3 regions of the Streptomyces sp. NPDC013187 genome follow, and region 1 is predicted to be linked to each of the others. Evidence: riboswitches for the same ligand, from Rfam matches in the RefSeq annotation. Region 1 holds a riboswitch; each other region holds the start of a gene.
The links. A riboswitch is a leader RNA that binds a small molecule or an ion and turns the genes downstream of it on or off. The one in region 1 is predicted to bind cyclic di-AMP.
Positions count from the first base shown of each region.

Region 2: another riboswitch for cyclic di-AMP. It lies ahead of ACFY5B_RS19085 (NlpC/P60 family protein); the one in region 1 lies ahead of ACFY5B_RS06570 (M23 family metallopeptidase).
Region 3: another riboswitch for cyclic di-AMP. It lies ahead of ACFY5B_RS39075 (M23 family metallopeptidase); the one in region 1 lies ahead of ACFY5B_RS06570 (M23 family metallopeptidase).

Region 1 covers NZ_JBIBAF010000003.1:122,985-126,177, reverse strand. Annotated here, with positions in the region: gene ACFY5B_RS06575 (GntR family transcriptional regulator) at 1-685, opposite strand, end outside; gene ACFY5B_RS06570 (M23 family metallopeptidase) at 907-1,695, opposite strand; cyclic di-AMP (ydaO/yuaA leader) riboswitch at 1,708-1,872, opposite strand; gene ACFY5B_RS06565 (M16 family metallopeptidase) at 2,065-3,193, opposite strand, start outside.
Region 2 covers NZ_JBIBAF010000008.1:268,863-272,055, forward strand. Annotated here, with positions in the region: gene ACFY5B_RS19085 (NlpC/P60 family protein) at 1-1,171, opposite strand, end outside; cyclic di-AMP (ydaO/yuaA leader) riboswitch at 1,180-1,352, opposite strand; gene pcrA (DNA helicase PcrA) at 1,665-3,193, shown strand, end outside.
Region 3 covers NZ_JBIBAF010000033.1:22,213-25,405, reverse strand. Annotated here, with positions in the region: gene ACFY5B_RS39090 (MarR family winged helix-turn-helix transcriptional regulator) at 1-98, opposite strand, end outside; gene ACFY5B_RS39085 (dihydrofolate reductase family protein) at 176-1,306, shown strand; tRNA gene ACFY5B_RS39080 (tRNA-Met) at 1,374-1,447, shown strand; cyclic di-AMP (ydaO/yuaA leader) riboswitch at 1,735-1,891, shown strand; gene ACFY5B_RS39075 (M23 family metallopeptidase) at 1,903-2,943, shown strand; partial or broken gene ACFY5B_RS39070 (aldo/keto reductase) at 3,114-3,193, shown strand, end outside.

The DNA.
Region 1 (3,193 bases):
GGCTCGCCGTGTTTACGGCATGTTGCGAGTTCCTCACACGGTCGGCGCGATCCTCGGCGGAACCGAGGCGCAGGCGGTGCGCGCCGATCGCGCGCTCGGTGTGCAGCGCCGTGACCGCCCGCGCGCGCTCGCCGTCCCCGCGCGCCACCGCGTCCACGATCGCGCCGTGCTCCGTCCAGGACTCCACCGGGCTGAGCGGAGCCTCCACGGCGTACATCCACGTGATCTTGTGGCGGAGCTGGGTGAGCATCGAGGTCAGGGCGGGGCTGCCGGAGGCCTGGGCGAGCGTCTCGTGGAACCAGGCGCCCAGGGAGCGCAGGTCGTCGCTGTTGCCGCGGCGGGCCCGGTCCTGGCCCAGCCGGACCAGTCCACGCAGGACTTTCAGATGCGCCTCGGTGCGGCGCTGGGCGGCGCGGGCCGCACCGAGCGGCTCCAGGAGCATCCGCATCTCCAGCAGGTCGGCGGCCTCCTGCTCGGTGGGTTCGGCCACGCACGCGCCCGCGTGCCGGCGGGTCACCACGAAGCCCTCGGCCTCCAGCGTGCGCAGCGCCTCCCGGACGGGCACCCGCGAGACGCCGTAGCGGCGGGCGAGGAGTTCCTCGGTGAGCCGGCTGCCGCGTGTGTGGACACCCGCGACGATGTCGTCCCGGATGGCCGTGCACACCGAGTGCGCGGGAATACGCATGACCGACCTCCGCTTAATCCCCGTGAAACGCCGACGAGCGGCGCGTGATTCTGTGACTCTATTGCAATGAGCCGGAATTTCCGACGGCAGGCGAGAATCCAGGGATATTTTTTGGACAGCGGACATGCGGCGGGCATCCGAAGGCACCCCGCGGGCATCCGGAAACACCGAAAGCCCCGGCTCGGGGAGCCGGGGCTTCGGGAACGGCGGAGAGGTTCCGGTCAGACGCCGACGCCGTGCGAGCGGAGGTAGGCGACCGGGTCGATGTCCGAGCCGTACTCGGGGCTGGTACGGGCCTCGAAGTGCAGGTGCGGGCCGGTGACGTTGCCGGTCGCGCCGGACAGGCCGATCTGCTGGCCGGGCGTGACCTGCTGGCCCACCGAGACGCCGATGGAGGACAGGTGGCCGTACTGGGTGTACGTCCCGTCGTTCATCTTGATCACGATCTGGTTGCCGTAGGAGCCGCCCCAGCCGGCCTCGACGACGGTGCCCGCGCCGACCGCGTGCACGGAGGTGCCGCTGGCGGCGTGGAAGTCCACGCCGGTGTGGCTGCCGGAGGACCACAGGCCGCTGCTGGCCTTGTAGCCGGTGGAGACGTACGAACCGGAGATCGGGGCGACGTAGGCGTTGAGGCGCTTGCGCTCGGCCTCGCGGGCGGCGCGCTCCTTGGCCTCGCGGGCCTTCTCGGCCGCTTCCTTGGCCTTCTCGGCCACCTCGGCGGCCCGCTTGCGGGCGGCCTCCTCGGCCTTCTGCTTGGCGGCGGCCTCCTCGGCGGCCTGCTGCTGCGCGACGGCCTGGGCGTCGATCTGCTGGGCCACGGTGTCACCCATGGTGACGACCGGGGTGAGGCCGGTCTGCTCGGCGCTGGGCTCGGCGGCGAAGGCCGCGGGGGCGGCCACGGTGCCGATCACGCCGGTGGTGGCGAGGGCCGCGACACCCGCCGCGCGGGCGGTGCGGCGCTGGATCTTGCTGGGACGACGGTGCTTCCCGGTGGCGCGAGTGAACGCCATGTGGTGGCTGGTCCTTTCCTTCCCTCTCGCCTACCGGGTTAGCTGACGGGTTCGGAGCAGGAAGGTCTCCTACGGACTCCCTCGCGGCACGCGCGGGCGTCCGATTCACCCCAGGGACTGCGGTGGGTCCCCGGCTCCCCTGGCTCGCGCCGTACGGGGACTCGGCGATGACTGTCCGGTGCCGCGGGTGCGGCGCACTGCCTGACGAACAGCCCGGACGACGCTAAGCGGCGCCACTTTCAATTCCCAAACGAATCCCGGCTTTTGTAGCGCATCCCACAGGGCAGACAGGCAACTCCCATCCCAATTCGGGCATAAAGGAGCCCTGGTGCCTTCGAAGACATCCAGGGCCCCTGAGCGCGTGTGCCGCTACTCGGCGGCGACGACGGTGACTTCGCCGATCCCGAGGGCCTCGACGGGCGCCTTGATCTGCGCCGCGTCACCGACGAGCACGGTCACCAGCCGGTCCACCGGGAAGGCGCTGACGGCCGCCGCGGTGGCCTCCACGGTGCCGGTGGCGGCGAGCTGCCGGTACAGCGTGGCCTGGTAGTCGTCGGGCAGATGCTGCTCGACCTGGTCGGCCAGCGTGCTCGCGACGGCCGCTGCCGTCTCGTACTTCAGCGGCGCGACGCCGACCAGGTTCTGCACGGCGACGTCCCGCTCGGCGTCGGTCAGCCCCTCGGCGGCGAGGGTGCGCAGCACCGTCCAGAGGTCCTCCAGAGCGGGGCCGGTGTTGGGCGTGTCGACGGAACCGCTGATGGCGAGCATCGCGGCACCCGTGCCGTCGGGTGCGGACCTGAGGACCTGGCCGAACGCCCGTACGCCGTAGGTGTAGCCCTTCTCCTCGCGCAGGACGCGGTCCAGGCGGGAGGTGAGGGTGCCGCCGAGGCAGTACGTGCCGAGCACTTGCGCGGGCCACACGCGGTCGTGCCGGTCCGGGCCGATCCGGCCGATCAGCAGCTGCGTCTGGACGGCGCCCGGACGGTCCACGATGACGACCCGGCCGGTGTCGTCGGCGGTCACCGGCGGCACGGGACGCGGCTCGGCCGGGGAGCCCGTCCAGGCGCCCAGCGTGTCCCCGAGCAGGGCGTCGAGGTCGATGCCGGTGAGGTCCCCGACCACCACGGCGGTGGCCGTGGCGGGCCGGACGTGCTTCTCGTAGAAGGCGCGTACGGCCGCGGAGTCGATGGCGGCGACGGTCTCCTCGGTGCCCTGCCGCGGCCGCGACATGCGCGAGTCCGCCGGGAACAGCTCTTTGGAGAGCTCCTTGGCCCCACGGCGGGACGGGTTGGCCAGCTCGTGCGGGATCTCGTCGAGACGGTTGGCGACCAGCCGCTCGACCTCGCTGTCGGCGAACGCGGGTGCCCTCAGGGCGTCGGCGACCAGGCCCAGTCCCTTGGCGAGCCGGGAGGCCGGCACCTCCAGGCTGAGCCGGACGCCGGGGTGGTCGGCGTGCGCGTCGAGGGTGGCTCCGGCGCGCTCCAGCTCGGCGGCGAAG
Region 2 (3,193 bases), on a different contig from region 1:
CCACGCTGTGGATGGCCGATTCGCCGTCGTAGTAGATCGACTCCTCGCGCACGTACGTGCCCGGCTTCGGCGCGTGGATCATCATGCCGTTGCCGATGTAGATCCCGACGTGGGTGACGTCGTCGTAGAAGAAGACCAGGTCACCGGGCTGTGCCTGGGAGAGCGGGACCGTGGTGCCGGCGTTGACCTGGTCGTAGGTCGTGCGGGGCAGGGTGACGCCCGCGGCCTTCCAGGCGGCCTGGGTGAGGCCCGAGCAGTCGTAGGAGCCGGGTCCCACGGCGCCCCACACGTACGGCTTGCCGATCTGGGCGCGGGCGAAGGCCAGCGCCTTGTCGGCCTTGGTCGCGTACGAGGAGTCGGCCGGAGCCGTCGAGGAGGACGAGCCGGAGCCCGCCGACCCCGTCGATCCGGACGTGGACGACCCGCCGTCCTGCTGGGCGGCCTCCGCCTGCGCCTTCTGCTGCGCGGCCTGCTGCCGGGCCAGTTCGTCGGCCTTGCGGGCGGCCTCCGCCCGCTTCTCCCTCTCGATCGCCGCGAGCCGGGCCTTCTCCTCGGCGGTCAGCTTCGTCATCAGCTCGCGCGCGTCGGCGAGCTTGCGCTGGACGGTGGCCTTGGCCGTCTTCAGATCACCCTGCGACTCGGTGAGCGTCTCGAGGCTCTCGGTGGCCTCCTGGCGCTTCTTCATCGTCTCGGACTGCTGCGTGACGTAGTCGTCGACCGCGACCTTCTGACGGCCGGTCATCCGGTCCATCAGCTGGGTCTGGTCGAAGTAGTCCTGCGGGGTGTCCGCGAGCAGGAACGTCGCCGTGTCCGGGGCGGCGGCACCGGTGCGGTACTGGGCGGAGGCGAAGGAGCCCAGCTCCTCGCGCGCCTCGTTGAGCTTCTGGGTGCGCTGGGCGACGTCGTCGAGCAGGGTGTCGACGCGCTTGCGCTGCTTCGCGGTCTTCTCCTTGGCCGCGTTGTACTTGTCGGTCGCCGACTCGGCCTGGCGGTACAGGTCGTCGACCTTCTTCTCGACTTCCTCCAGGCTGGGCTTGTCGTCGGCCTCGGGGGCGGCGTTGGCCGACTGGGACAGCAGGGCCACGGAGGTGAGGGCCGCCGTTGCGAGGGCGGGGGTCCGTATGCCTGCCATGCGCGTACCCGTAGGACGCGACTTGCGGTGCGACGCCAAGGGAGGCGACTCCTTCCATGTTCCGCCTACCGGGTTAGCTGTCGGGTTCGGGCGGGTGGTTCGGAAGGTTTGCCCTACGGCCTTCTCCGCACAGGGAGTCGGGCCGATTCACCCCAGGTTCACGGTTGGGTCCCCGGCTCCGGCTGCCGCTGCGGCACACCGGACTCGGCGGAGGCCGCGCGGCCCGGCGACGTTCGCCGGTGGGGGTCATGCGGCCTGGTCGCACCGTAGCCAACTCGTGTGGCCCCTGTGAAGGTTGATGGGTGATATGCCCGATACATTTTCGTGACCTTATTCCTGAGCGTTGCCGAGAGTGAACGATCAAGGGGTATTGGGTGGGATAAGTCCATACATGCCGGGTCTGTAGCAGGGCGTGATCGCGCCGTCATGGAGGGCGACAACGCGCCGTCGGGCGGTCGGCGGGCCCGGGCGCCCGGCGATGTTCTCAGGGCGGCGGCGGGCTGTCAGTGGGGCGCCCTAGACTCGGAGAGCGATGAGCAGCCTCTTTGACGACAGCTTCCTGGCGAACCTCCAGGCCCAGCGGGGCCCCGCGGACGAGCCCCCGCCGCCACCCGAGGACGATCACGTTCCGGAGCCGATCCCGGACGATCTGTTCGGCGGGAAGTTCGACGTGCCCCCGGACCGATGGGGGTCCCCCCGCTCGAGCGGAGCCGAGAGTGGGGGAGGCTACTACCGGGACGGAGCCCCCCGCCCGGTGGTGGACACCGCCGCCCTCCTGGAGGGGCTGAACGACAACCAGCGCGCCGCCGTCGTCCACTCCGGCTCCCCGCTGCTCATCGTGGCCGGAGCCGGCTCGGGCAAGACCCGCGTGCTCACGCACCGCATCGCCCATCTGCTCGCCGAGCGGGACGTGCACCCGGGCCAGATCCTCGCGATCACCTTCACCAACAAGGCCGCCGGCGAGATGAAGGAACGCGTCGAGCAGCTCGTCGGCCCGCGCGCCAACGCCATGTGGGTCATGACCTTCCACAGCGCGTGCGTGCGCATCCTCAGGCGCGAGAGCAAGAAGCTCGGCTTCACCTCGTCCTTCTCGATCTACGACGCCGCCGACTCCAAGCGCCTGATGGCCCTGGTCTGCCGTGACCTGGACCTCGACCCCAAGCGCTTCCCGCCCAAGTCCTTCAGCGCCAAGATCAGCAATCTGAAGAACGAGCTGATCGACGAGGAGGACTTCGCCGCCCGGGCCACCGACGGCTTCGAGAAGACCCTCGCCCAGGCCTACGCCATGTACCAGTCGCGGCTGCGCGAGGCGAACGCCCTCGACTTCGACGACCTGATCATGACGACGGTCAACCTGCTGCGCGCCTTCCCGGACGTCGCCGAGCACTACCGCCGCCGCTTCCGGCACGTCCTCGTGGACGAGTACCAGGACACCAACCACGCGCAGTACGCCCTGGTCCGCGAGTTGGTCGGCACCCCCTCGGAGCACCCCGTCGACGTGCCGCCCGAGGCCGAGATCCCGCCCGCCGAGCTGTGCGTGGTGGGCGACGCCGACCAGTCGATCTACGCCTTCCGAGGCGCGACGATCCGCAACATCCTCCAGTTCGAGGAGGACTACCCGGACGCGACGACGATCCTGCTGGAGCAGAACTACCGCTCCACGCAGACGATCCTCAGCGCCGCCAACGCCGTCATCGAGCGCAATGAGTCCCGCCGCCCCAAGAACCTGTGGACCAACGCGGGCACCGGCGCCCGGATCACCGGCTACGTCGCCGACACCGAGCACGACGAGGCGCAGTTCGTCGCCGACGAGATAGACCGCCTGACCGACGCGGGCGAGGCCAAGGCCGGCGACGTCGCCGTCTTCTACCGCACCAACGCCCAGTCCCGTGTCTTCGAAGAGGTCTTCATCCGCGTCGGCCTGCCCTACAAGGTCGTCGGCGGCGTCCGCTTCTACGAGCGCAAGGAGGTCCGGGACGTCCTGGCCTACCTGCGCGTGCTGTCCAACCCCGAGGACTCGGTGCCACTGCGCCGGATCCTCAACGTCCCCAAGCGGGGCAT
Region 3 (3,193 bases), on a different contig from region 1:
TGGAGCTGCCGGTCGATCGCGTCCTCCAGGAGCAGCGAGGCGGCGATGTAGGCGCGCCAGGCGCGCTGCTCATCGGGGCTGAGCCAGCGAGTCGTCATGCCGCCAGTGTAGGTTTGTTTCAAACTTGAACCAAGACCTGTCCAGTCCGGCCGTCCCGACCAGCCGCGGAGCACCGATGCCTCACCCGTACGTCCTGCTGTCCGCCGCCGTCTCCCTCGACGGCTACCTGGACGACACCGGACCCGACCGCCTGCTCCTGTCCAGCCCGGCCGACTTCGACCGGGTCGACGAGGTGCGGGCCTCCGTCGACGCGATCCTGATCGGCGCCGGCACCATCCGCGCCGACAACCCGCGCCTGCTGGTGAACTCGGAGCGGCGCCGGTCCGCACGCACGGCCGCGGGCAAGCCCGAGTACCCCCTCAAGGTCACGGTCAGCGGCTCCGGCGACCTCGACCCGGACGCCCGCTTCTGGCACACGGGTGGCGAGAAGGTCCTCTACACGACCGGCCAGGGCGCGGAACGCGCCCGCGCGCTGGGACTGGCCACCGACGTCGTCCCGCTCGGCGCGGACCTCGACTGGCGGCGGCTGCTCACGCACCTGCACGACGTCCGGGGCGTACGGCGGCTCATGGTCGAGGGCGGCGGCCTGATCCACACCCAGCTCCTCACCCAGGGCCTGGCCGACGAACTCCAGCTGGTCCTCGCCCCGCTCTTCGTGGGCGACCCGCGGGCGCCCCGGCTCTTCGGCCCCGGCGGCTACCAGGACGGTCGGCTCCGGCTGCTGGAGTCGCGGCGGATCGAAGACGTCGTCCTGATGCGCTACGAGCCGACCGCCCCGGGCACCGGTTCCCTGCCCGCCGCCGCCGACCACCACTGGCTGGCCCGCGCCTGTGAGCTGGCCGAGCGCTGTCCGCCGTCGGACACGGCGTTCAGCGTGGGCGCGGTCGTGGTCGCCGCCGACGGCACGGAACTGGCCCGCGGCCACTCCCGTGAGGGCGGCGACCCGGTGGTGCACGCCGAGGAGGCGGCCCTCGCGAAGCTCGACCCGGACGACCCGCGCCTGCCCGGCGCGACGGTGTACAGCAGCCTGGAGCCGTGCGCCCACCGCGCCTCCCGCCCCGCACCCTGCGCCCGGCTGATCCTCGACGCGGGTGTCCGACGGGTCGTCACGGCCTGGCGCGAGCCGGACACCTTCGTGACGGACGCCGACGGCAGCGGCCTCCTGGCGGCTCAGGGGGTGGAGGTCCTCGTCCTCCCGGAGCACGAGGAGCAGGCCAAGGCCCCGAACCGCCACCTGCCGCGCTGAGCACGGAGCCGGAACGGCGGGTGTGTGCGAGCGGTCCCGCGGATGGCGTACACTGGTGACACAACGACGCGGGGTGGAGCAGCTCGGTAGCTCGCTGGGCTCATAACCCAGAGGTCGCAGGTTCAAATCCTGTCCCCGCTACTGAAGGCCGAGGGCCGGAATCCAAACGGATTCCGGCCCTCGGTGCATTCCCGGTACGTCATTATGTTCGGTGAGCGAACCACCCCGTTCCGCATAACAACTGACACACCGTCAAAACTCGTCAGTCACTTGTGGAGCGGTCAACTCGCCCGATTTAAACCGGTCATGGCAGGTAAGTCCGCGCGAAAAAGGTTAATGATCAAGTGGAATCGCTGGAATACCCCTCGCGCCTCCATTAACGTTCGATAACGCAGCGCGGTCGTCCCAGCCGTCACAGAAGGCGGCTCCGTGCGCACGCGCCGAATCCCGAAAGGGAACCGGGGAACCACCACTTGGGGTGAATCGGGCGTACACCACCGTGCGAGCACGGGCGGTATACGCGCGTAGGAGACCTTCCTGCTCCGAACCCGTCAGCTAACCCGGTAGGCGAGAAGGAAGGAAAGGAGTACGCCCACGTGGCGTCCAACCGGCCTGCCCCCACGGCCCCGTACGCGCCGACGCGCGACACCGACACCTTCGGCTACGGCGGTCAGCGCACCGACGAGGGCCCGTTCCAGGAGTGGAACCCCACCGAGGAGTCCATCCGTCCCGTCCGTGGCCGGCATCGCGTCACCAAGCAGCGCGGCGGAGGCCTCGCCCGCAGCTCCACCGTCCTGGGCGTCGGCGTCATAGCCGCCGTGGGTGCCGGCGGCATGGCCAGCGCCCAGACCGGCAAGCCCCCGGTGTCCATCTCCGTGCCGGACCTGCCCTCGGTGGGTTCCCTCATCTCGGACGACGACACCCCCGAAGGTTCCGCCACCCCGCTCAGCAGCCTCGGCACCGCCACCGCGGACACCGCGAAGGACACGTCCGGCGCCCGCGCCGGCGCCGGTGACGCGCTGCGTGCCCGGATCATGGCTCAGGTCGAGCACCAGCAGGAGCAGATCGAGACCAAGGCCGCCGAGGACGCCGCGGCCGCCGCCGAGAAGGCGGCCAAGGAGGCCGTCGCAAAGGCGGAGGAGGAAGCCAAGGCCAAGGCCGCCGAAGCCAAGAAGAAGGCGGAGGAGGAGGCCGAGAAGAAGGCCGAGGCCGAGCGCCTCGCCGCCCTCGCCAAGCAGTTCACGCTGCCGACCTCCTCGTACACCCTCACCTCGACGTTCGGTCAGGCCGGCGCCTACTGGTCCTCCGGCTACCACACCGGCCTCGACTTCGCCGCTCCGACCGGTACGCCGATCAAGGCCGTGCACAGCGGCACCATCACCGAGGCGGGCTGGAACGGCTCGTACGGCTACAAGACCGTCCTCACCCTCGATGACGGCACCGAGATCTGGTACGCGCACCAGTCCTCCATCGGCGTCAGCGTCGGCCAGAAGGTCAGCACCGGCGACGTGATCGGCCGCGTGGGCGCCACCGGCAACGTCACCGGGGCGCACCTGCACCTCGAAGTCCACTCCGGTGGATCCGCGAGCGGCATCGACCCGGTGGCGTGGCTGCGCGGCAAGGGACTGAACCCGTAAGCGGTAGGCGTGCGTTGAACGACCGACGGCCCTGACGACGACCCCCCGACGTCAGGGCCGTCGGTCGTTTTCCGGGCGTGTGCGGCGGCGCACACCGGGCGGGGAGTGTTTACAGGGCTTTTGCGTTCACCGCGGAATGAGGCGTTCCCCTCTGGGTGTTGACGTCGAGCATGACTTCTCTGCGCAAGCTCGGCTCTTCCGACCTCGAGGTCTTCCCGCTCGCCCTCGGCGGCAACGTCTTCGGCTGGAC